DNA from 3 places in the Clostridium saccharoperbutylacetonicum N1-4(HMT) genome. Region 2 is predicted to be linked to each of the others. Evidence: riboswitches for the same ligand, from Rfam matches in the RefSeq annotation. Region 2 holds a riboswitch; each other region holds the start of a gene.
The links. Region 2 has a riboswitch for lysine ahead of dapA (4-hydroxy-tetrahydrodipicolinate synthase). Riboswitches for the same ligand answer to the same signal wherever they lie in the genome.
Positions count from the first base shown of each region.

Region 1: another riboswitch for lysine. It lies ahead of lysA (diaminopimelate decarboxylase); the one in region 2 lies ahead of dapA (4-hydroxy-tetrahydrodipicolinate synthase).
Region 3: another riboswitch for lysine. It lies ahead of CSPA_RS04225 (amino acid permease); the one in region 2 lies ahead of dapA (4-hydroxy-tetrahydrodipicolinate synthase).

Region 1 is NC_020291.1:6,100,026-6,107,207, forward strand. It holds gene ftsH (ATP-dependent zinc metalloprotease FtsH) at 1-1,490, opposite strand, end outside; gene CSPA_RS26570 (DUF3006 domain-containing protein) at 1,545-1,766, opposite strand; gene lepB (signal peptidase I) at 1,943-2,515, opposite strand; gene lepB (signal peptidase I) at 2,531-3,085, opposite strand; gene lysA (diaminopimelate decarboxylase) at 3,397-4,692, opposite strand; lysine riboswitch at 4,969-5,137, opposite strand; gene CSPA_RS26590 (beta/alpha barrel domain-containing protein) at 5,292-5,969, opposite strand; gene CSPA_RS26595 (putative ABC transporter permease) at 6,559-7,092, opposite strand.
Region 2 is NC_020291.1:6,429,292-6,436,473, reverse strand. It holds rRNA gene CSPA_RS27955 (23S ribosomal RNA) at 1-2,049, shown strand, start outside; rRNA gene rrf (5S ribosomal RNA) at 2,205-2,321, shown strand; lysine riboswitch at 2,857-3,023, shown strand; gene dapA (4-hydroxy-tetrahydrodipicolinate synthase) at 3,167-4,033, shown strand; gene CSPA_RS27940 (SulP family inorganic anion transporter) at 4,173-5,825, shown strand; gene CSPA_RS27935 (phosphotransferase family protein) at 5,864-6,823, shown strand; gene CSPA_RS27930 (ammonium transporter) at 7,123-7,182, shown strand, end outside.
Region 3 is NC_020291.1:949,980-957,161, reverse strand. It holds gene CSPA_RS04230 (transporter substrate-binding domain-containing protein) at 1-702, opposite strand, end outside; lysine riboswitch at 1,018-1,194, shown strand; gene CSPA_RS04225 (amino acid permease) at 1,351-2,850, shown strand; gene CSPA_RS04220 (APC family permease) at 3,387-5,225, opposite strand; gene hcp (hydroxylamine reductase) at 5,557-7,182, opposite strand, start outside.

The DNA.
Region 1 (7,182 bases), 330 kb from region 2:
TCTTCAGCTGCTCTTCCTGCAAGAATAGAAACTATTCTATTTATAAAATATTCTTTTGATGGTAGGAACTTTTTATCCTCTTCCTCAGTATACATAGTATATCCTAATGAACCCATTGTTCTAGGAACTATTGTTATTTTATGTACTGGGTCTGTTTTAAGTATTGCAGCTGCAAGTGCATGCCCTACTTCATGATAAGATACTATTTCTCTTTCTTTTGGTGAAAGAATTACATCCTTCTTTTCTTTTCCTGCTATTACAACTTCAACTGATTCTCTTAAGTCTTCTTGAAGCACTGTTTTTCTGCCTCTTCTTACTGCTCTTAAGGCCGCTTCATTTATGATATTTGCAAGATCAGCTCCAACAGCGCCTGGAGTACTTCTAGCTATCTCAGCTAAATTAACATCTTCACCTAAATGCACATTTTTAGAATGAACATTTAGTATTGCTTCTCTTCCCTTAAATTCTGGTCTATCAACAATAACTCTTCTATCAAATCTACCTGGTCTTAAAAGCGCCTTGTCAAGTATCTCAGGTCTATTTGTAGCTCCAAGGATAACTATACCCTTTGATGAATCAAACCCATCCATTTCAGATAGTAATTGATTTAAAGTTTGTTCTCTTTCATCATTACTTTGCATTTGATTATCTCTACTTTTACCAATTGCATCTATTTCATCTATAAATATGATACATGGTGCCTTTGCTACTGCATCCTTAAATAACTCTCTAACTCTTGATGCTCCAACTCCAACAAACATTTCAACAAAACTTGAACCTGATAGTGAGAAGAATGGTACTTTAGCTTCTCCTGCTACAGCTTTAGCTATAAGTGTCTTTCCTGTTCCTGGAGGTCCTACAAGTAAAACTCCTTTAGGTAATTTAGCTCCAATTTCAGTATATTTTGTTGGCCCATTTAAGAAATCTATTACTTCTTTTAATGATTCTTTAGCTTCTTCTTGTCCTGCAACATCATCAAAAGTTACTTTTATTTCACTTTCCATATAAACCTTGGCGTTATTTTTGCCGATGCCCATGACACCGCCTCCACCTCCGCCCATTTTGGAGAACAAGAATTTCCACATAAAGAATATTAGAACTAAAGGTAATATCCATGTAAGTACAAAGTTCATTATAGGAGCTTCTTTACTAGGACTTTGACCATAAAAATCAACATTGGCCGCTCTTAGTGCTGAAATTAAATTTTCATCAGCTATATTGGCTGTATATAATGTTTTTCCCTTATATTCTTGATTATTTTCACTTGGTGTGATTAATAAATTGTCACTTGTTATAACAACCTTAGAAATTTCCTTGTCTTGTAAAAGCTGCATAAACTCATTATATGTAATTGCCTTATTTGTAACTGAATCTCTTGCATAGTTAAATGCCATAACAAATGCAATTGCTATTATAAAGTAAGTAATTGCTACTATAAATGAATTTTTATCTTTGTTATTTTTTTTATTATTTTTATTGTTATCTATCATCTAATCACCTTCTCTTATACAATTTGTTATTTACAATAATACTTAAAGATTAGATTATTCTCTCCACATATCTTCCATATCACTTTTGATTTGTGACTTTCTTTTCAATGTAGATATTACATCTATTTCAAAATATTCATTCACTTTAACTAAAATATCGCCTTCTTTGAACTCACCTTTTATATTCTTTAAAGGTATTTCCTGCATTTCCCCAGCTTCATTCTCAACAATTGCAAAAGTGCCTTCTACTCTATCTATTATATACTTTTCACTCATGTAACATCCTCTTTTCATAATATAAATTAATTCTAAGATTAGTTAACCAATCCTTTTATCCCACGAGTAGTTAATTTCAATTGTCAATTATCAATTTGTAAAGCAGTATTATATTTTTACATATGTTAACATAATTAATTGTCAAATATCAGCGAAATTTAAAATTTTCTATGGAATTATTTAGTAGAGTATAAACTTCCAAACTCATTAAATGGATAAAATTTAATTTGAGCTTTTCCTTGAATCTTTGAAGCATCTATATATGGATTAGCCCACTTTCTAGCATCATTAGATCGATTTCTGTTATCCCCTAAAAAGAAGAATTTATTTTGTGGTACATCAAATGTACCATTATAAATCTCATTATTTTTAACATAATTTTCCTTAATATCTTGGCCATTAATATTAACTATACCATTATGTATTTCAATATGATCTCCTGGAAGTCCTATTGCTCTCTTTATAAGTACTTCGCTTAATTCATCTGAGTAAAATACAATTATATCTCCTCTTTTTATGTTACTTGTATCATAAACTCTTGTTACCATTAATTTATCACCAACATTTAAAGTTGGAACCATTGATTCACTAGGTATATAAACATTATACACTAAAAACTTATTTATTAAACACGCAATTCCTATAGCCGCAACAATTGGAATTATCCATTCTCTAAAAAAGCTTCCTTTACCTATTAGTTTTGACATTAATCCTTTTTTTGATAAATCTGTTTCTATAGTTTCTTTCATTAGATGTTCTCCTTCTTATTTAAACACTTCAAACTTATTTATTGGATAATACCTCAATATTGCCTTTCCTTCTATATATGATGCATCTACATAAGGATTTATCCAGTGTCTTGAGTCATTTGAATTTGCTCTATTATCTCCTAAGAAAAAATATTTATTTTCTGGTACTTGAAATGATTTGTTGATTATTTCATTATTTTTAACATAATCTTCTTGTAGTTTTTCACCATTCCTATACACAATACCTTCTTTTATATCTATTTTATCACCTGGAAGACCTATTAATCTTTTTATTAAAATTTCTCCTGGGAATTCATCATTTTTAAATAAAACTATCTCCCCTTCTTGTAAACTCTTAGTATCATGTACCCTTGATACGATTAATCTATCTTTGATCTGTAAGGTTGGCAACATAGATCCGCTAGTAATCCAAACACCATAACCCACAAAATTCCATATTAAAAGTATTATACAAGCAACAACAGATAAATCTATTATCCACTCTTTTAATTTTGATTTTTTCTTAGTTTTATTAGCTTCTTCTATTTGATTTTCATTATTTTCTGCCACTGTGCTACCTCCATAAAAGATTTATACTTCAACTGTCAATGCTCAATTTTCAATTAAGCTAAAAACCTTTGCTTTCTTATAAAATTTAATTAAAACATAGGTTTATTTTATATTTTATCATACCATTTTAGTATATCATACTTTATTGTCTAAAATATTTACAACTTATTAATTTTTTAGGATACCTAGTACATTTTTAGTTTATGATACATAATCCCCACCAAAACTCATAACTAATGACAAATGCACAATCCCAAATTGCTTATTTGGGATTGTGCATTGTAAGTTAGTACTTTAATTTACTTGACTATTTATATAACATCGTTTTTTAATAAATCTTCGTAAGATTCCCTTCTGCAAATTAATCTCGCTTCATTATCCTTAACCATTACTACTGCAGGTTTTGGTATTCTATTATAATTACTTGACATAGAATATCCATAAGCTCCAGTTGTCATAATAGCTAAAATATCTCCACTTTCAACTTTAGGAAGCTTCACATTCTCCAGTAATATATCTCCAGATTCACAACACTTTCCTGCAATAGTTACAACTTCCTCATTAACATCTGTAACCCTATTTGCTAGAAGACACTCATATTGAGCATTATAAAGAGCTGGTCTTATGTTATCAGTCATTCCTCCATCAACTGAAACATATTTTCTTACGCTAGGAATTTCTTTGACTGAACCCACAGTATATAATGTAAGCCCCGCATTAGCTACAATACTTCTTCCCGGTTCTATTGTAAGTATTGGTCTTTCTTGACCAGTTCTTGCACAAACTTCATCAACCTTGTTAATTATAACGCTACAATACTCTTCTGTTGTCTTTGGTTCATCTTCCTCTGTATAATATATTCCAAAGCCGCCACCAAAATCTACCTCTTCAATAAGATATCCTAAGTTTTCTTTAGTATTTCTCACAAGTTCAAGCATTATCTCTACAGCATCTTCATATGGTTCTAAATCAAAAATTTGTGACCCTATGTGACAGTGTATTCCTGTTAGATTTATATTTTCCAAACTTATTGCTTTTTTAATAGCATCTTCTATAACAGTTCCAACTGGCGCAAAGCCAAATTTAGAATCTATTTGTCCAGTTTTAATATATTCATGAGTATGAGCCTCAATTCCTGGTGTTATTCTTAAATAAATATTTTGAACTTTATCATACACTTTAGCTATATTATTTAATGTTTCCATCTCATAATAGTTGTCCACAACAAAATTACCAACACCTAACTTAACCCCTAACTCAATTTCATCTATAGTTTTATTATTCCCATGAAACATTACTTTTTCAAGTGGAAACTCTGCCTTATACGCCGTATATAATTCGCCCCCAGAGACAACGTCTAATGACATGTTCTCTTCTCTTAATAATTTACACATTTGAACTGTTAAAAAAGCCTTACCAGCAAAAGCTACTCTATTATTATTTTCTTCACATTTAAAGTATTTTCTATAATCTCTGCAATAATCTCTTATTAATGCTTCATCAAATACATAAAGTGGACTTCCATATTCTTTTACTAAAGCCTTAGCATTTACACCACCAACAACTAGTTGGTTATCCTGTGTTTTCATTGTTCCAAATAATTTCATTTGCTTAACCCCCAATTTAATATAATACACAAATTACAATTTACAGTTTGCAAATCACAATTGTGATTAAAAGCTTGTAATTAAAGAAAACTTTACTAAATATCCATGAAAACAACAAACGCCACAGAATATTTCTGTGACGAGTGGTAAATTTTCACGCTATATAATACGCACATATTTTCATCGATTATCAATTTACAAAAAAAGATACATTATAAATATTTAATATCTATAATAGATAATCCTTCACCTTTTATAAATTATAAACTGAAAAAAGTACCGTGTAGCTCAACACTTACGTGACAGTTATCCACATATTCTATGAATACCCAGAAATAAATTAATGCATTATAATTTATTCCTTCGGCCATAATACCTTTTAGTATAAATCTTAGCTTGCAAGCTCCTTATACTTACTCTTTATTACAGCTCCTCTACCCCAGGTCAATAACATTTGGCAATTTTCGATTATCAATAATAAATCCATCATTGATAATTAAACATTGATCCTTGTTCCTTATTATCTTATTAAACTATTACAAATATGATACCATAAATTGAAGTTAAATCAACATTTTTTTGCTAGTCAAAATAGTTTCCTATTCTTTTCTATATTCATCCATAAGATCTCCCATAATACTTGCTGAAGATGGGGGGGTATAAGTAATGGCATTTGCCCCTGCTTGTATTGTTTTACTTATGGACTCCTCTGTAGGTCCACCAGTAGCTATTATAGGGAATTCAGGAAACCTTTTTCTGATATTTTTTACTATATTGACTGTATTTTTACCGCCTGAAACATTCAATATAGTTGCTCCAGCTTCTATTCTTTTTGCAATATCTTCATCTTCTGAAATTACAGTTACTATTACAGGTATATCTATAGTTGCTCTTATCTTCTTAACAACTTCATTGCTAGTTGGAGCATTTACAACAACGCCCATGGCCCCTTTAAATTCCGCATCCATTGCTAAATTAACAACTCTTTTCCCTTGAGTAATTCCTCCACCGACGCCACAAAAAACTGGAACGTCAGCTGACATTACTAATGCTTGTGTTATTATTGGCTGTGGTGTAAAAGGATATACTGCAATTATTGCATCTGCATTACTATTTCTTATTAATGCTACATCTGTAGTAAAAAGTAATGACTTTATTCTTTTTCCAAAAATATTAATTCCACCACAATTTCTTATAACAGCTGGAACTTCAATGACATGATTTCTAAGAGTACCTTTTATTTGTGGAATAAATTTAGCTTCTTTATATGTTGTCATAGATTATATCCCCTCCACATCAATTTTTAGAGCTTAAAATTAAAATCACTATATAATAACTTATTATATTATACTCTTTTATCCTCATTCTGAAAGTTAAATTTTGTTTATCCACATTATCCACAGTTTTTATCCACAAGTATGTTTATTATTAATAAAACCTTTATAATTATCTTATAAAAATATTACTATAAAAATTCAATCACAAAAACTTAGTTCAATAGTAATTTATAATACCTTTATCAAAAGTTATCCACATTCAAAACATACTTATCAACACTATGAACAATGCCCATACTTACTAGCTTTAACGTATATTTTCATAAATATAATATACACTTTGTCCACAAACTTATTCACAGATTACAAATTAACTATACTTTACGCACAATCTTCACTAAATTGTAAAGAAATTTTCACGCGAAAAATAAATGCTAATATAATTATATAATTTCCATCAAAAATAAATTCATATTTTCTAATAAACAAAAAAATATGAATTTATTAATAATAATTACATTTTTTTCTATTTATATATTTTAAATATATCATCTAATAATAATCAAAGCAATTAAAAATAAGATATTCTTTAATCTTTAATATTTTTTCTATTAAACAATATTTTTTTATAATCTTGCATTGTTAAAATCAAATCAAATATTATTAGTAGTAAAGATGTATATAATACAATATATAAACTTTTCTCTGCTAATAAATATAGCTCATGTACTACTGGATGAAAAAAATTAATCCCTATATAACAAAGAATCATCCAACATACTGAAAAACTAAGAGTTATATATCCATAAATATTATATTTATACTTTGAATAATCCCAATAAACTTTTTTAAAAATATGCTTCAAAATATATCCACTTATATATTCAACAGTTGTTGGTATTAGGAAATATAATAATATCAAAGATCCACCTTGAATTTCAAGTATTTCATTACATATAACTAAAATTGTAAATGCTATACCATACATAGGCTTAAATGGACCTATTAAAAAACCTTCCTTCTTAAAAGTTTTTGTAATTGCAAAACTATATACTTCTTCTATTAACCATCCTAAAAAAGAATATAATATAAAATTGAATGTTAAATAAAACATTACATCCATCAATTAACCACCTTTTCCTGTAATTTAAAAATAGTATTTGTAGATGTAATTTTTTTATCCTTAGATATATATTTAAATTATTATTTTATA
Region 2 (7,182 bases):
CTTTAGGGCTAGCGTCGGAAAATGTGAGTAGTGGAGGTAGAGCACTGAATAGGCTAGGGGGCATAGCGCTTACCGAACCTTATCAAACTCCGAATGCCATATACTATCAGTCCGGCAGTCAGACTGTGAAAGATAAGTTCCATGGTCAAAAGGGAAACAGCCCAGATCGTCAGCTAAGGTCCCAAAGTGTAAGTTAAGTGGAAAAGGATGTGGGATTTCTAAGACAACTAGGATGTTGGCTTAGAAGCAGCCACTCATTAAAAGAGTGCGTAATAGCTCACTAGTCAAGAGATCCTGCGCCGAAAATGTCCGGGGCTCAAACTTACCACCGAAGCTACGGGTTCACGTTTATACGTGAGCGGTAGAGGAGCGTCGTAATCGGGCTGAAGTCGTACCGAAAGGAGCGGTGGACTGATTACGAGTGAGAATGTTGGCATTAGTAGCGAGATGTAGGTGAGAATCCTACAGGCCGAATATCTAAGGTTTCCTGAGTAAAGTTTGTCTTCTCAGGGTTAGTCGGGACCTAAGGCGAGGCCGAAAGGCGTAGTCGATGGACAATTGGTTGATATTCCAATACCACTATCATCGTTAATATCGAGGGTGTGACGGAGAAGGATAGGATGTGCTAGCTATTGGATGCTAGTCTAAGCGTTTAGGAAGTTGGGATTGGCAAATCCGTTCCAACAATTCTGAGGCGTGATGGGGAAGGTTCTACGGAACCGAAGTATCTGATTCCATGCTTCCAAGAAAAGCATCTAGAGAGAGAAGTAGTGCCCGTACCGCAAACCGACACAGGTAGATGAGGAGAGAATCCTAAGGCCGACGGAAGAATTGCAGTTAAGGAACTAGGCAAATTGACCCCGTAACTTCGGGAGAAGGGGTGCCTGCGAAAGCAGGTCGCAGAGAATAGGCACAAGCAACTGTTTAACAAAAACACAGGTCTCTGCTAAAGCGAAAGCTGATGTATAGGGGCTGACGCCTGCCCGGTGCTGGAAGGTTAAGGGGAATACTTAGCAGTAATGCGAAGGTATGAACTTAAGCCCCAGTAAACGGCGGCCGTAACTATAACGGTCCTAAGGTAGCGAAATTCCTTGTCAGGTAAGTTCTGACCCGCACGAATGGCGTAATGACTTGTGCACTGTCTCAACTGCAAATCCGGCGAAGTTGTAGTGCGAGTGAAGATGCTCGCTACCCGCGATTGGACGGAAAGACCCCGTAGAGCTTTACTGTAGCTTAGCATTGAATTTCGGTATTGTCTGTACAGGATAGGTGGGAGACTGGGAAACTAGGGCGTCAGCTTTAGTGGAGTCGTTGTTGGGATACCACCCTGATAGTATTGAAGTTCTAACTGGATGCCATGAAACTGGTGACAGGACATTGTTAGGTGGGCAGTTTGACTGGGGCGGTCGCCTCCTAAAATGTAACGGAGGCGCCCAAAGGTTCCCTCAGAACGGTCGGAAATCGTTCGAAGAGTGCAAAGGCAGAAGGGAGCCTGACTGCGACACCTACAAGTGGAGCAGGGACGAAAGTCGGGCTTAGTGATCCGGTGGTACCTCGTGGGAGGGCCATCGCTCAACGGATAAAAGCTACCTCGGGGATAACAGGCTGATCTCCCCCAAGAGTTCACATCGACGGGGAGGTTTGGCACCTCGATGTCGGCTCGTCGCATCCTGGGGCTGAAGTAGGTCCCAAGGGTTGGGCTGTTCGCCCATTAAAGCGGCACGCGAGCTGGGTTCAGAACGTCGTGAGACAGTTCGGTCCCTATCCGTCGCGGGCGTAGGAAATTTGAGAGGAGCTGTCCTTAGTACGAGAGGACCGGGATGGACTGACCTATGGTGTACCAGTTGTTTCGCCAGAAGCATAGCTGGGTAGCTAAGTCGGGAAGGGATAAACGCTGAAAGCATCTAAGTGTGAAGCCCCCCTCAAGATGAGATTTCCCATAGCATAAGCTAGTAAGACCCCTTGAAGACTACAAGGTTGATAGGTCAGAGGTGTAAGTGTGGTAACATATTTAGCTGACTGATACTAATAGGTCGAGGGCTTGACCAATAAGTTAAGTTGTAAAAATACATTAAAAAACTATGTGCAATTTTGAAAGAACAAATCTTTCAAAAAAGATATTCCAAAGGAATATCCAGCAAAATTGTTAACTATGAATTGTCCACAGGATACCCTAAAGGGCATAAACTGTTAACTGTATAAGATCTCGTGATGATGGCATAGAGGTAACACTCCTTCCCATTCCGAACAGGAAAGTTAAGGTCTATAGCGCCGATGGTACTGCATGGGAGACTGTGTGGCAGAGTAGGACGTTGCGAGGTAAGTTAAAAAGATAGTTGTAATAACTGTCTTTTTTTATTTCTATTCTTAAATTGTTTTAAAAAGCAATTTAAGAGATAAAGTTCATATAATTATTAACATAATAGAAAAATAATCCACAATAAATTTAATTTCTTTGTGGATTATTTCTTGTTTATGTGGATATGTGTGTATAAAATTTAAAATATAAATTAATATTTGATTATGTAAAGATTAATTTATTTATATATTAGATATGGAATATAGTTTTCTAATAGCATTTTTGCAACTTTTATAGCATTTTTAACTATATACTATGCAAAAAAATTATAATAATATATTTATAAAGATAAGTAAGGTTAATTGAAAGACTATAAGATAAGTAATAAATTAGTATTTTAGAAAATATTAAAATAGTGTATAAGAAAATGAAATAATATATCTTTTTTATTATAAGTATTAATAGGCAATTTAATTATATATTCAGTCGTTCTGTAAAAGCGTTTCATTTACAACAATCTAATTAAATGTTATAATTATTGTAATTTAATAACAGAAACCTTAGGTAGAGGTGCTATATATAATTAGTACTTATTATGAGTTGGCAAACATTGATTAATAAGGAAAGGTAATATGGCCGAAGATTTAAATTATGCAAAAATTTATTTCTGGGTATGCATAAAATATATGTATGACTGTCACGAAAGTGGAGAGCTAACAAGGATTTAGTCAAATTTAGAATAATAATGAAATTATTATTTATTGTTGTATTTTGATTTTAAATAAAGCTTTATATGATTAACTCTGCCCGTTAGTACCTGCTAACGGTTTTTCTTTTGTTAAAAACTAATTTGAGGAGTGTAATATTATGAAAATTGAAGGCGTACTAGTGCCACTAATAACACCATTTAAAGATGGACAAGTAGATTTGAAATCTTATAAAAGGATGATTGATCACTATATTGAAGAAGGTGTAACAGGAATTATGCCATTGGCAACAACAGGTGAATGTCCTACAATTCTACCAAATGAATATGATGAAGTTTTAACTAAAACTCTAGAGTATTGTAATAATAGAGTACCAATATATGTTGGATTGGGAGGAAACAATACTAGTGAGGTAGTAAGTAAATTAAAAGTGGTGGAAAAGCACAAAGTTAATGGTATATTATCTGTAGCTCCATATTATTCAAGACCTAATCAGAGAGGAATTTACGAACATTTTAAATGTATATCTGAAGCAACTGATTTAGATATAATACTATATAATATACCTTACAGGACTGGAACTAATATTGAAAATGAAACTGTAGAAAGGCTGGCAGAACTTAAAAATATAGTTGCAATAAAAGATTGTTCAGGAAATATAAAACAAACAATTGAATTATTATTAAATCCACCAAAGGATTTTTCTATATTAACAGGCGAAGATGCACTTTTTTATACAACACTTACAATGGGAGGACAAGGTGGAATCATGTCTTCTGCTCATTTAAAGACTAAAGAATTTATTGAAGTGTACAATTTGATTAGAGCGAATAATCATCAAGAAGCACTGGAAAAGTGGAAATCATTACAGAATATGATTCCTCTATTATTTGCAGAACCTAATCCAACACCAGTGAAATATTGTTTGAAAAAGTTAGGTCTTATAGATTCAGATGAAGTTAGGCTTCCATTAGTAAATATTACTGATGAATTAAAAATTAAATTAGATAATGTTATAAATAGTTAATAGAAATATAAAAGTTAATCCTATATTTAATTGTCATAAATGTACTCCTATTGTCAAAAAAATGAATATTTTGCTTTGACTACTATATTGATTAGGAGTAATATAAAATTTGAACAATTGAATAAGGATGTGATTAAAAATGATGCCTAAGTTCTTTTCTATGATTAAGAACGGGGAAATTACTAAAGAACAAGTTATGAAGGATATTATTGCAGGTGTTATTGTAGCTATAATAGCAATACCATTATCAATAGCACTTGGAATATCTTCTGGTGTATCACCAGAAAAAGGACTCATAACTGCTATTTTCGCGGGATTTATTATTTCATTTTTGGGAGGAAGTAGAGTTCAAATAGGAGGACCTACAGGAGCCTTTGTTGTTATAATTTATTCTATAATTCAGGAATATGGATTAAATGGACTCATCACCGCGACAATAATGGCTGGAATTATAATGATAATAATGGGATTATTAAAGTTTGGTTCGCTGATTAAGTATATACCTCAAACAATAACTATAGGATTTACAGCAGGTATAGCTGTAACATTAATGTCAACACAAGTTAAAGATTTTTTAGGTTTAAAAATTGATAATGTACCAGCAGAGTTTTTTGCAAAATGGAACAGTTATTTTTCTAATATGGGAACACTAAATATATATTCTCTAGCAATTGGAATAATTTCTGTTATTATAATAATTGTTTGGCCTAAGATTAATAAAACTATACCAGGATCTATGATTGCATTAATTTTAGCAACTCTTGCTGTAAAGCTGTTAGATTTCCCAGTAGATACAATAGGAAGCAGATTTCAAGATATTTCATCAACAATATCAGCGCCTGTGTTGCCACAGCTTAGCATGAGTGTAATAAATAAATTATTCAGTCCTGCCATGACAATTGCTATTTTAGCTGCTTTAGAATCATTGCTGTCAGCAGTAGTAGCAGACGGAATGATTGGAGATACTCATGATTCTAATATGGAACTTGTGGCGCAAGGGATAGCTAATATTACATCAGGATTATTTGGCGGAATACCTGCTACAGGTGCTATAGCAAGAACTGCTGCTAACGTAAGAACAGGAGGAAGAAGTCCTATAGCAGGAATGGTACATGCTATAACATTATTAATTACTATGTTAATTTTAATGCCTCTTGCTAAAATGGTACCAATGACTGTGCTTGCTGCAATATTAGCAGTTGTATCATATAATATGTCACAATGGAGAGCTTTTAAAGGCTTATTAAAAGCACCTAAAAGTGATGTTATTGTATTATTAGTTACATTTATAGGAACTGTTATATTTGATTTAGTAGTTGCTATAGGTATTGGAATGGTCATGACAGCATTTTTATTTATGAAGAGAATATCAGATACTACACAAATCAGAGATTTAGTAGAGGAAAAAGTTTTTGATGAAGAAACAACTGCAATATTAGAAAAAACAGATGGAAGAATACGAGTATATCAAGTAAATGGTCCAATGTTTTTTGGAGTTGCACAAGAATTTATTTGTAAGATAAAAGAAATTGAAGCTTCTGTTGGGGTTGTAATTTTGGATATGAGACATACCCATGCGATAGATGCTTCTGCAATAGATGCATTAACCAGATTACTTAAACATTGTGATGCGAATAATATAAAGCTTTGTTTAACCCACGTACAAGAGCAGCCAATGAAGGTATTACATCGAATGGGCTTTGCAGTTCAACTTGGAGTAAGTCATATATATGAAACTAAAACAGAGGCAATAGAGAAAGCTTATGATTATTTAGAACAATTAGAAGCATAGGAACTAATTAATATATTTAGAGTAGCGAGGTATAATTTATGGAATATGATTGGGAGAGAACATTCCCATTTTTAGAGATTGATGAGAATATAGTCAGTAAACTATTTGAAGGTATATTACAAGAAAATAATATTGTAAATATAACACCAGTTGATGAGGGATGTAGAACCACAAATTATATTATTTCAACTAATAATATTAATAAAAAATATCTTTTGAAAATATTTTTTCCTATGGAACAAAATTATATGAGAGAAATTAAATTATTGACTATGTTGAAAGAAAATAAAGCTATACCAGTTCCTAAAATATATAAGATTAGTAGAGATGAACTAATTGAAAATAGGGAATATGCAATCTATGAATATATGAATGGACAGACTTTGGGTAAAGTCGTAAGTGATGGATATAAATTAGAAGACGGCTTTGTTAAAAGTGTTGCAAGAACGCTAGCAAAAATACACAGCTATAAATTTGATAAGGTCGGATTTTTAGATAAAAATTTACATGTAATAGACAACTTTCCTCCACTTATAAAGTGGTATGAAATTTTAATGGGGGATATGGCAAAAAAGAGATTGGGTAAAGACATTGTAAATAAAATTTGTCGATTAGTAAAACAAAATGATGAAATTTTATTGGAATTGGATAAGGATATTAGATTAGTGCATGGCGACTTTCAAGGTACTAATATTTTGATAGAAAATGGACATTTATCTGGAGTTTTAGATTGGGAATTTGTAATGGCAGGACACCCTATTGCTGATATAGGGCAGTTTTTTAGATATGAAGAATATTTCAATAAAAGTCTAATTAATGTGTTTAAAGAAGAATATAATAATAATTCAGATTACAAGCTTAGTGATAACTGGTATAAAGTGAGTAAACTTCGTGATTTGACTAATTTAATTCAATTAATCAATACTGAAGACGACATGCCTAATAAGCATAAGCATATAAAGAAGATGATAATTAGTACTATAAACAATTTTGATTAGAAATTAAACAAAATTGAAATTAATATGAAAAAATTGTTGACAAAAGTTAATTCGCCTTATATACTATGAAATAAGAACAATGGTGTTTGATAAGCGTACTGCTAAGTATGCGGATCAAACACCTTTTTATTTTACATTATTATTTCAAATAATGTAATAATGAAGCAGATTTTATAATTGTTGTATTAGGGAACGAGCGCGCAGTTACCTAGGGCTAACATTTATTTAAAAAAAGAAAAAATAAGTAATTTGAATTTATAATTTTTGGTTTAGTATTTATATATTAAGGAGGAATATTTATGGAAATTAATTCAGGTGATATCAGTTTTGTTATACTTTGTTCAGCACTTGTACTTTTA
Region 3 (7,182 bases), 1.1 Mb from region 2:
ATTTACATCTTCATCAGAAGCCTTAAATCCCTTGTCTCCTTCTGGAGTAATCATAACTAAATCTGGATTTGAATAAACTGCAGCCATTGCTGTTGGCTTATCCATAGTAACAACATTTACTTTACCTGAAGACAAAGCAACTATAAGTGAAGGTACAGTATCCATAGCAGGTTGAATCTTAGCATCTGGAATTTGCTTTAACATATCATACCAAACTGTACTTAACTGTGATGTACAAATAGCGCCCTTTAAATCAGCAACACTTTTAGCATTTTCATATGAAGTTCCTTTCTTAGTAAGTGCTACTATATTAGCTTTATAATATGGATCTGAAAAGTCTACACTTTGCATACGTTCTTTTGTAATACTCATCTGTGCAATTGCAACGTCTATTTTACCAGTGCTTACACCAGGAATTAATCCATCAAAGTCCATTTTATGAACTTCTAATTTATACCCAATTTTATCTGCAATCTTTTGAGCAATCATTAAATCATACCCATTTGCATATTCATTGGTCCCATTAATCTGAACTGCATTATTTGAATTATCAGTTTGAGTCCAGTTAAATGGTGCAGATGCCCCTTCTGTTCCCACACGTAGGACTTTGTCATCTCCTGTCTTTTTAGCGCCACAACCACTTAATGCTAAAATAGTTGCAACACATAAAGTTACTGCAATTATTTTTCTTATTTTTTTCATAATATAGTCCCCTTTCAATATTCAATTGCTAAAAAAACAAGCCAACCTCTTTAATAAAGCTGACCACATTGTCAATAACAATTATTTCTATACTGAATTATACCCTCCGCCTATATCATTGTCAATTAAAAAGCTTTTCGTTTATTTTTTAAACATTTTATTACCATTCCACCAATTTCATTAACAATCTATCAATAAAATAGCATTTCTGTTAAATTAACTAAAATCACTTTTTTTAATTTTTATATTAAAATATTATAAAACATTGACTTATTTTTGATTTTATTAGATAATTATATAAATCAATAGTTAGATAACTAAGATAGAGGCGCGAAATTTAAGAGTAATATTATTTTATTACAAGCAAACCGATGTAATACGAAAGGAAATTTCGCCGAAGTAAATAGTAAATTGCTTTAATACTATTTGCTGGGCTTATGTAGAATATGCATAAGACTGTCACAAATTATTTTGTGGAGAGCTATTTTCAATGGAAATATTACGATATAACGCATTTATTTTTTTATATGCAATTTTCGTATTTATGTCATGAAGGTGCTTTCATGGCATTTTTTTATTGTTTAAATCTTTGTATTATCTTAGTTGCTTACTTATAAAATTTTTATTATAAGGAGAGTAAATAGAATAATGGATGAAAAGAATAACGAGTTAAAAAGAGGTCTAAAAGCAAGACATTTAAACATGATTGCTCTAGGCGGTTCCATTGGTACAGGAATTTTCGTTGCAATGGGAGACACTTTAAATCAAGCAGGACCTGGTGGTGCACTACTCGCATATGGTCTAATCGGAATTATGGTATATTTTTTAATAACTAGTTTAGGTGAAATGGCAACACATATGCCAATCTCTGGTTCCTTCAGTACTTATGCTACCAAATTTATAGATCCAGCTCTTGGCTTTGCACTTGGTTGGAACTACTGGTATAACTGGGCTATAACAGTTGCAGCAGAAATGGTTGCTGGATCATTAATTATGAAATACTGGTTTCCAAATGTTAGTGGATTTGTTTGGAGTATAATGTTTCTAATTATAATAGTTGGTTTAAATATTCTATCATCAAAAGCATATGGTGAATCAGAATACTGGTTTGCAGGAATTAAAGTTGTTACAGTTATTGTATTTTTAATTATCGGTATTTTAATGATAGTTGGTATAATGGGTGGAAGTGAAATTGGATTTCATAACTATGTTGTTGAAGATGGTCCTTTCCACGGCGGTATAAAATCAATTTTTGCTATATTTTTAATTGCTGGTTTTTCATTTCAAGGAACTGAACTTATAGGTGTTGCTGCAGGTGAAAGTGAAAATCCTGAAAAAACAATTCCTAAGGCAATTAAATCTATATTTTGGAGAATATTAATATTTTATTTAGGAACAATTATAATCTTAGGCGCAATAATACCATTTACTGAAGCAAGCGTTGATACAAGCCCATTCACAATGGTATTTGAGAGAGCTGGTGTAGCTGGTGCTGCATCTTTAATGAATGCTATTATATTAACTTCTGTATTATCTGCTGGTAATTCAGGTATGTATGCTTCAACTAGAATGCTTTTTTCAATGGCTAAAGAAGGTATGGCTCCAAAGCTTTTTGCTAAGACTAATAAGCGTGGTGTTCCAATAAATGCATTAATATTAACAACTATAGTTGCTTCTGCTTGTTTCTTAACTGGAATTTTTGCTGAAAGTACAGTTTATGTATGGATTGTTGCAGCATCTGGACTTGCTGGCTTCATAGCTTGGGTTGGTATTGCTGTTTGTCACTATAGATTTAGAAAAGCATTTATTCATCAAGGTAAAGATTTAGGTACATTGAAATATAAAGCTATGTGGTATCCTTTTGGTCCTATATTAGCATTATTAATGTGTATAATTATAATCGTTGGACAAGGTTATTCATGTATAAAACCTGACGGAGTAGATTGGCAAGGGTTAATTGCTTCTTATATAGGAATCCCTCTATTTGTTGGTTTATATGCATGGTATAAAATTAAGTATAAAACTAAAGTTATTCCTTTAGACGAAGTTGATTTATCTTATAATGATAATACTTCTGCTTCTGATAACTCTAGCAAGGAAGTAAATGATGAAACTCTTTTATCTAACACATCATTTGATCTAAACTAACTTATTAATTAAAAAAGCGTAAGGTACTCTAGTAAAGTTACCTTACGCTTTTTCTTTATATAACAATTATCAAGTTCTAAGAGTATAGATATCCAATTTAATAATCAAACTTATAAATGGAATATGCATGCATTATCGAGAAATTATAATCGTAACACTACACTAGAAATCCGATACATTTTTTCTGGAGCAGGCATGTGAAATTGAGCTGATGAAGGTTCTTAATGGGAGCTTGTTCCATTTTAGCATGTCCAAAAGTGAATGTCCAAAAAGTAAGTGTCCAAATTTTATATTTGGAAACACGAACTTTCTCACTGGAGCTTTTATATTTGGAAACATGAACTTTCTCCTTGGGGATTTTACATCTGGAACACGCTAAAATGGTGATAAGCTCCAGTTTAGAACCTTCCAGTGAAAATTTCACTAGTCCTGCAGAAGACAAATGTATTGGATTTCGGTAAGTTACCACATAAGTCTAATTCTTGCGTTTGATATCTATATTTCTTTCCAAATTGACAATTGTCAATTTTATTAATCTATTCATTAATTATATATGGTACAGTAACTATTGTTACATTTCTCATCTTTAATATAGATCTTCTTAACAAAATTGATGTTTGATTATGTAGTGCTTGGTGCCACCACTTATGTATAATAAATTGAGGCATTACTATTGTGATTACTTCATGTTTTTTCAATTGTCTATGTTTTTCTTCTACATAGGCAAGTAATTTTTCATTAACATTTCTATATGGCGCATTTTCTATTACAAGTTGTGCTGCTATTCCTAATTTAGAGTATTTTTCTATTAATTTTTTTGTTGCTTCTTCATCTGTACTAACATGATAAACTTCTATGTTATCTCCAAAGGTTAAAGCAAAATTCAAACTTTTAATAAATGATTTATTTATAGTCTGAACTGGCACAATAACATGCTTAGTTACTGCTTCCCTTACAATTAAACTTTCTAATCCTGTTTCAATTTTTAAATTCTCTCTTACTTTTGTATAATGCCTTCTAACTCTCAACATTCCTGTAACAAGTATTGGTATACAAACCAGTACAATCCATGCACCATGAGTGAATTTTTCAACACCTATAATTATACAAGTTGCTGCTGTAACAGCTGCTCCTAATCCATTAATAAATGCTTTATGTCTCCAGCCCTTTTCTTTACTTTTAGTCCATTTCTTAAGCATTCCAAATTGAGATAATGTAAATGATATAAATACACCTACTGCATATAATGATAGTAATATATGTGTACTACCATTAGCAATATAAACTAACAATGAAGCAAGCAAAAATAATAATACAATCCCATTTGAAAAGCTTAATCTCGTTCCCCTTTTTCCAAGCTGTCTTGGAACATATCCGTCTTTGGCCAAAATTGATAATAATAAAGGCAAATCTGAAAATGCAGTATTAGCTGCAAGAGTAAGAATAACGGCAGTAGTAGCTTGTACAACAAAGAACATTATATTACCTGGTCCAAAAACCTGCATAGCAATTTGTGCTATTACTGTTATATCTTCCCCTGGCACTGCTTTATACATTGTAGAAAGATATGATATTCCACCAAATATTCCAAAAACAATACATGCCAATGTACCTAATACTATTTTTGCATTTTTTTGAGCTGGATTTTTGAAATTTGGTATTCCATCACTTACAGCTTCAATACCAGTTAGAGCTGTACATCCAGAAGAAAATGCTTTTAAAAATAGTAATATTGTTAAATCTCCAGTAGCTTGCTTAATTGGATATACTGGCATTGGATTTTCTTTTAATACTAAAACCTTAAATATTCCTGTTATTATCATTACTATAATCGAAAAAATAAATAAATATGTTGGTATACCAAATAATTTAGAAGAATCTCTTATTCCTCTTAAATTGCCAAGTGTTATTAAACCTATTACAATAACTGCTATTATTGCTTGATATGGTAATAATTGTGGTATCGCAGATGTTATTGCTGCTGCACCTGCACAAGTACTAACTGCAACTGTTAGCAAATAATCTATTATCAGTGATGATGCTGCCACTAATCCTGGAATCTTTCCAATATTTTGACTTGCAACAATATACGACCCTCCCCCATGAGGAAAGTTATCAATTATTTGTCTATAAGAAAATACAATTATAGCTAATAAAACTGTGATAGCAATTGCAATTTCTATCATTGACCCGTATGCACGCGCTCCTAGCACTGGTATGAGTACCAATAATATTTCTTCACTAGCATAAGCTACTGATGAAATAGCATCACTTGACAATATTGGTAATCCCCAAAGAACATTGAACTTCTCTTCTGCTAGTTCAGTCGTCTTAAGAGCTCTTCCAATCAAGAATGATTGAATTTTTTTGAACATAATTATTCCTCCACTATAGAAAATAATATATTACAGAAATAATTTTTATTTTCTAAAATATATATTTTTTTAAAAAATTATACAACATTATATAATAAAAGACTTTAATCTTTTATTATATAATGTTGCAATACAACTGATTATATCTCCATATTTTAATAATGTAAATATATTTATTTTTTATCAATACGTTTTCACGACATCTTTTTCATTATATTTTTTTCGACACGGTTTAACTTAATTATTTTTCCATATTTCTCCAACAATATAACACGAACCTTTAACTATATCAAAATATATGTTAAAGGTTCAGTATATTTAATTTAAATTTTTATTTTAAAAACATTTCAATATCGTCTTCTACAGTTGTAATTCCACCAATTCCAAAGTTTTCAACTAAAACATTAGCAACATTTGGTGAAAGGAATGCTGGAAGTGTTGGTCCTAAGTGAATATTCTTTACTCCTAAGTGTAATAGTGATAATAAAACTATTACTGCTTTTTGTTCATACCATGCAATATTAAATGCTATTGGTAATTCGTTTATATCTTCAAGTTCAAATACTTCTTTTAGTTTTAATGCAATTACTGCTAATGAATAAGAATCATTACATTGTCCTGCATCTAAAACTCTAGGAATTCCACCGATATCTCCTAAATCTAATTTGTTATATTTATATTTTGCACAACCTGCAGTTAATATAACTGTATCTTTTGGAAGTGCTGCAGCAAAATCTGTGTAGTATGATCTTGACTTTTGTCTACCATCACAACCTGCCATTACAAAGAATTTCTTTATTGCTCCTGTTTTAACAGCATCAACTACCTTATCAGCTAATGCTAATACTTGATTATGAGCAAATCCACCAACGATTTCTCCTTCTTCAATTTGAGTTGGAGCAGCACATTTCTTAGCTTGTTCTATAATTGCAGAGAAATCTTTCTTTCCATTTTCATCTGCTGAAATATGAGTACATCCTTCATAGCCTGATGCACCAGTAGTGTATAATCTTCCTTTATAGCTATCCTTTGGAGGAACTATACAGTTTGTTGTCATAAGTATTGGTCCATTGAAGCTTTCAAATTCTTCTGGTTGTTTCCACCAAGCATTTCCGTAGTTACCTACTAAATGTGAATATTTCTTTAATTGTGGATAATAGTGAGCTGGTAACATTTCAGAGTGAGTATAAATATCTACTCCTGTTCCTTCTGTTTGAACTAATAATTGTTCTAAATCTTTTAAGTCATGTCCTGAAATTAATATTCCTGGGTTTGTACCAACACCAATATTAACTTTTGTTACTTCTGGGTTACCATAACTTTCTGTATTAGCTTTATCTAGTAAAGCCATTCCATCAACACCAACTTTTCCTGTTTCTAAAGTTAATGCAATGTATTCATCTATAGTTACATTGTTATCAGCAGTTAATGATAATGCTTTTTGCATAAATGCGCATATATTTTCATCTTCATATCCTAATGCATTAGCATGTTTCATGTATGCAGATAATCCTTTTAATCCATATGTAATAAGTTCTCTTAAACTTCTAATATCTTCATTTTCAGTAGCAAGTACTCCCACTGTTTCTGCTTTAACTTCCATATCCTCTCTAGTTTCAGCAGTATATAAAGCAGCTCCACTTAAGTTTTCTTTATTATTTAATTTTGCTAATAATTCTTCTTTTAATCTTAAAGTTTCTTTTACTCTTCCATAAAATACTTCTTTATCAAAGTTAGCATTAGTTATAGTTGTGAAAAGATTCATTGTAACTGTAGTATTAATTTCTCCAGATACAGTAACTCCTTGTTCTCTAGCTCTAGTTGCAACTTCTGATAAGCCTCTAGTTGTATATATTAATAAATCTTGCATTTTTGCTAAATCTGGAGTCTTACCACATACTCCTCTTACAGTACAGCCTGTACATCCTGCTGCTTCTTGACATTGAAAACAAAACAT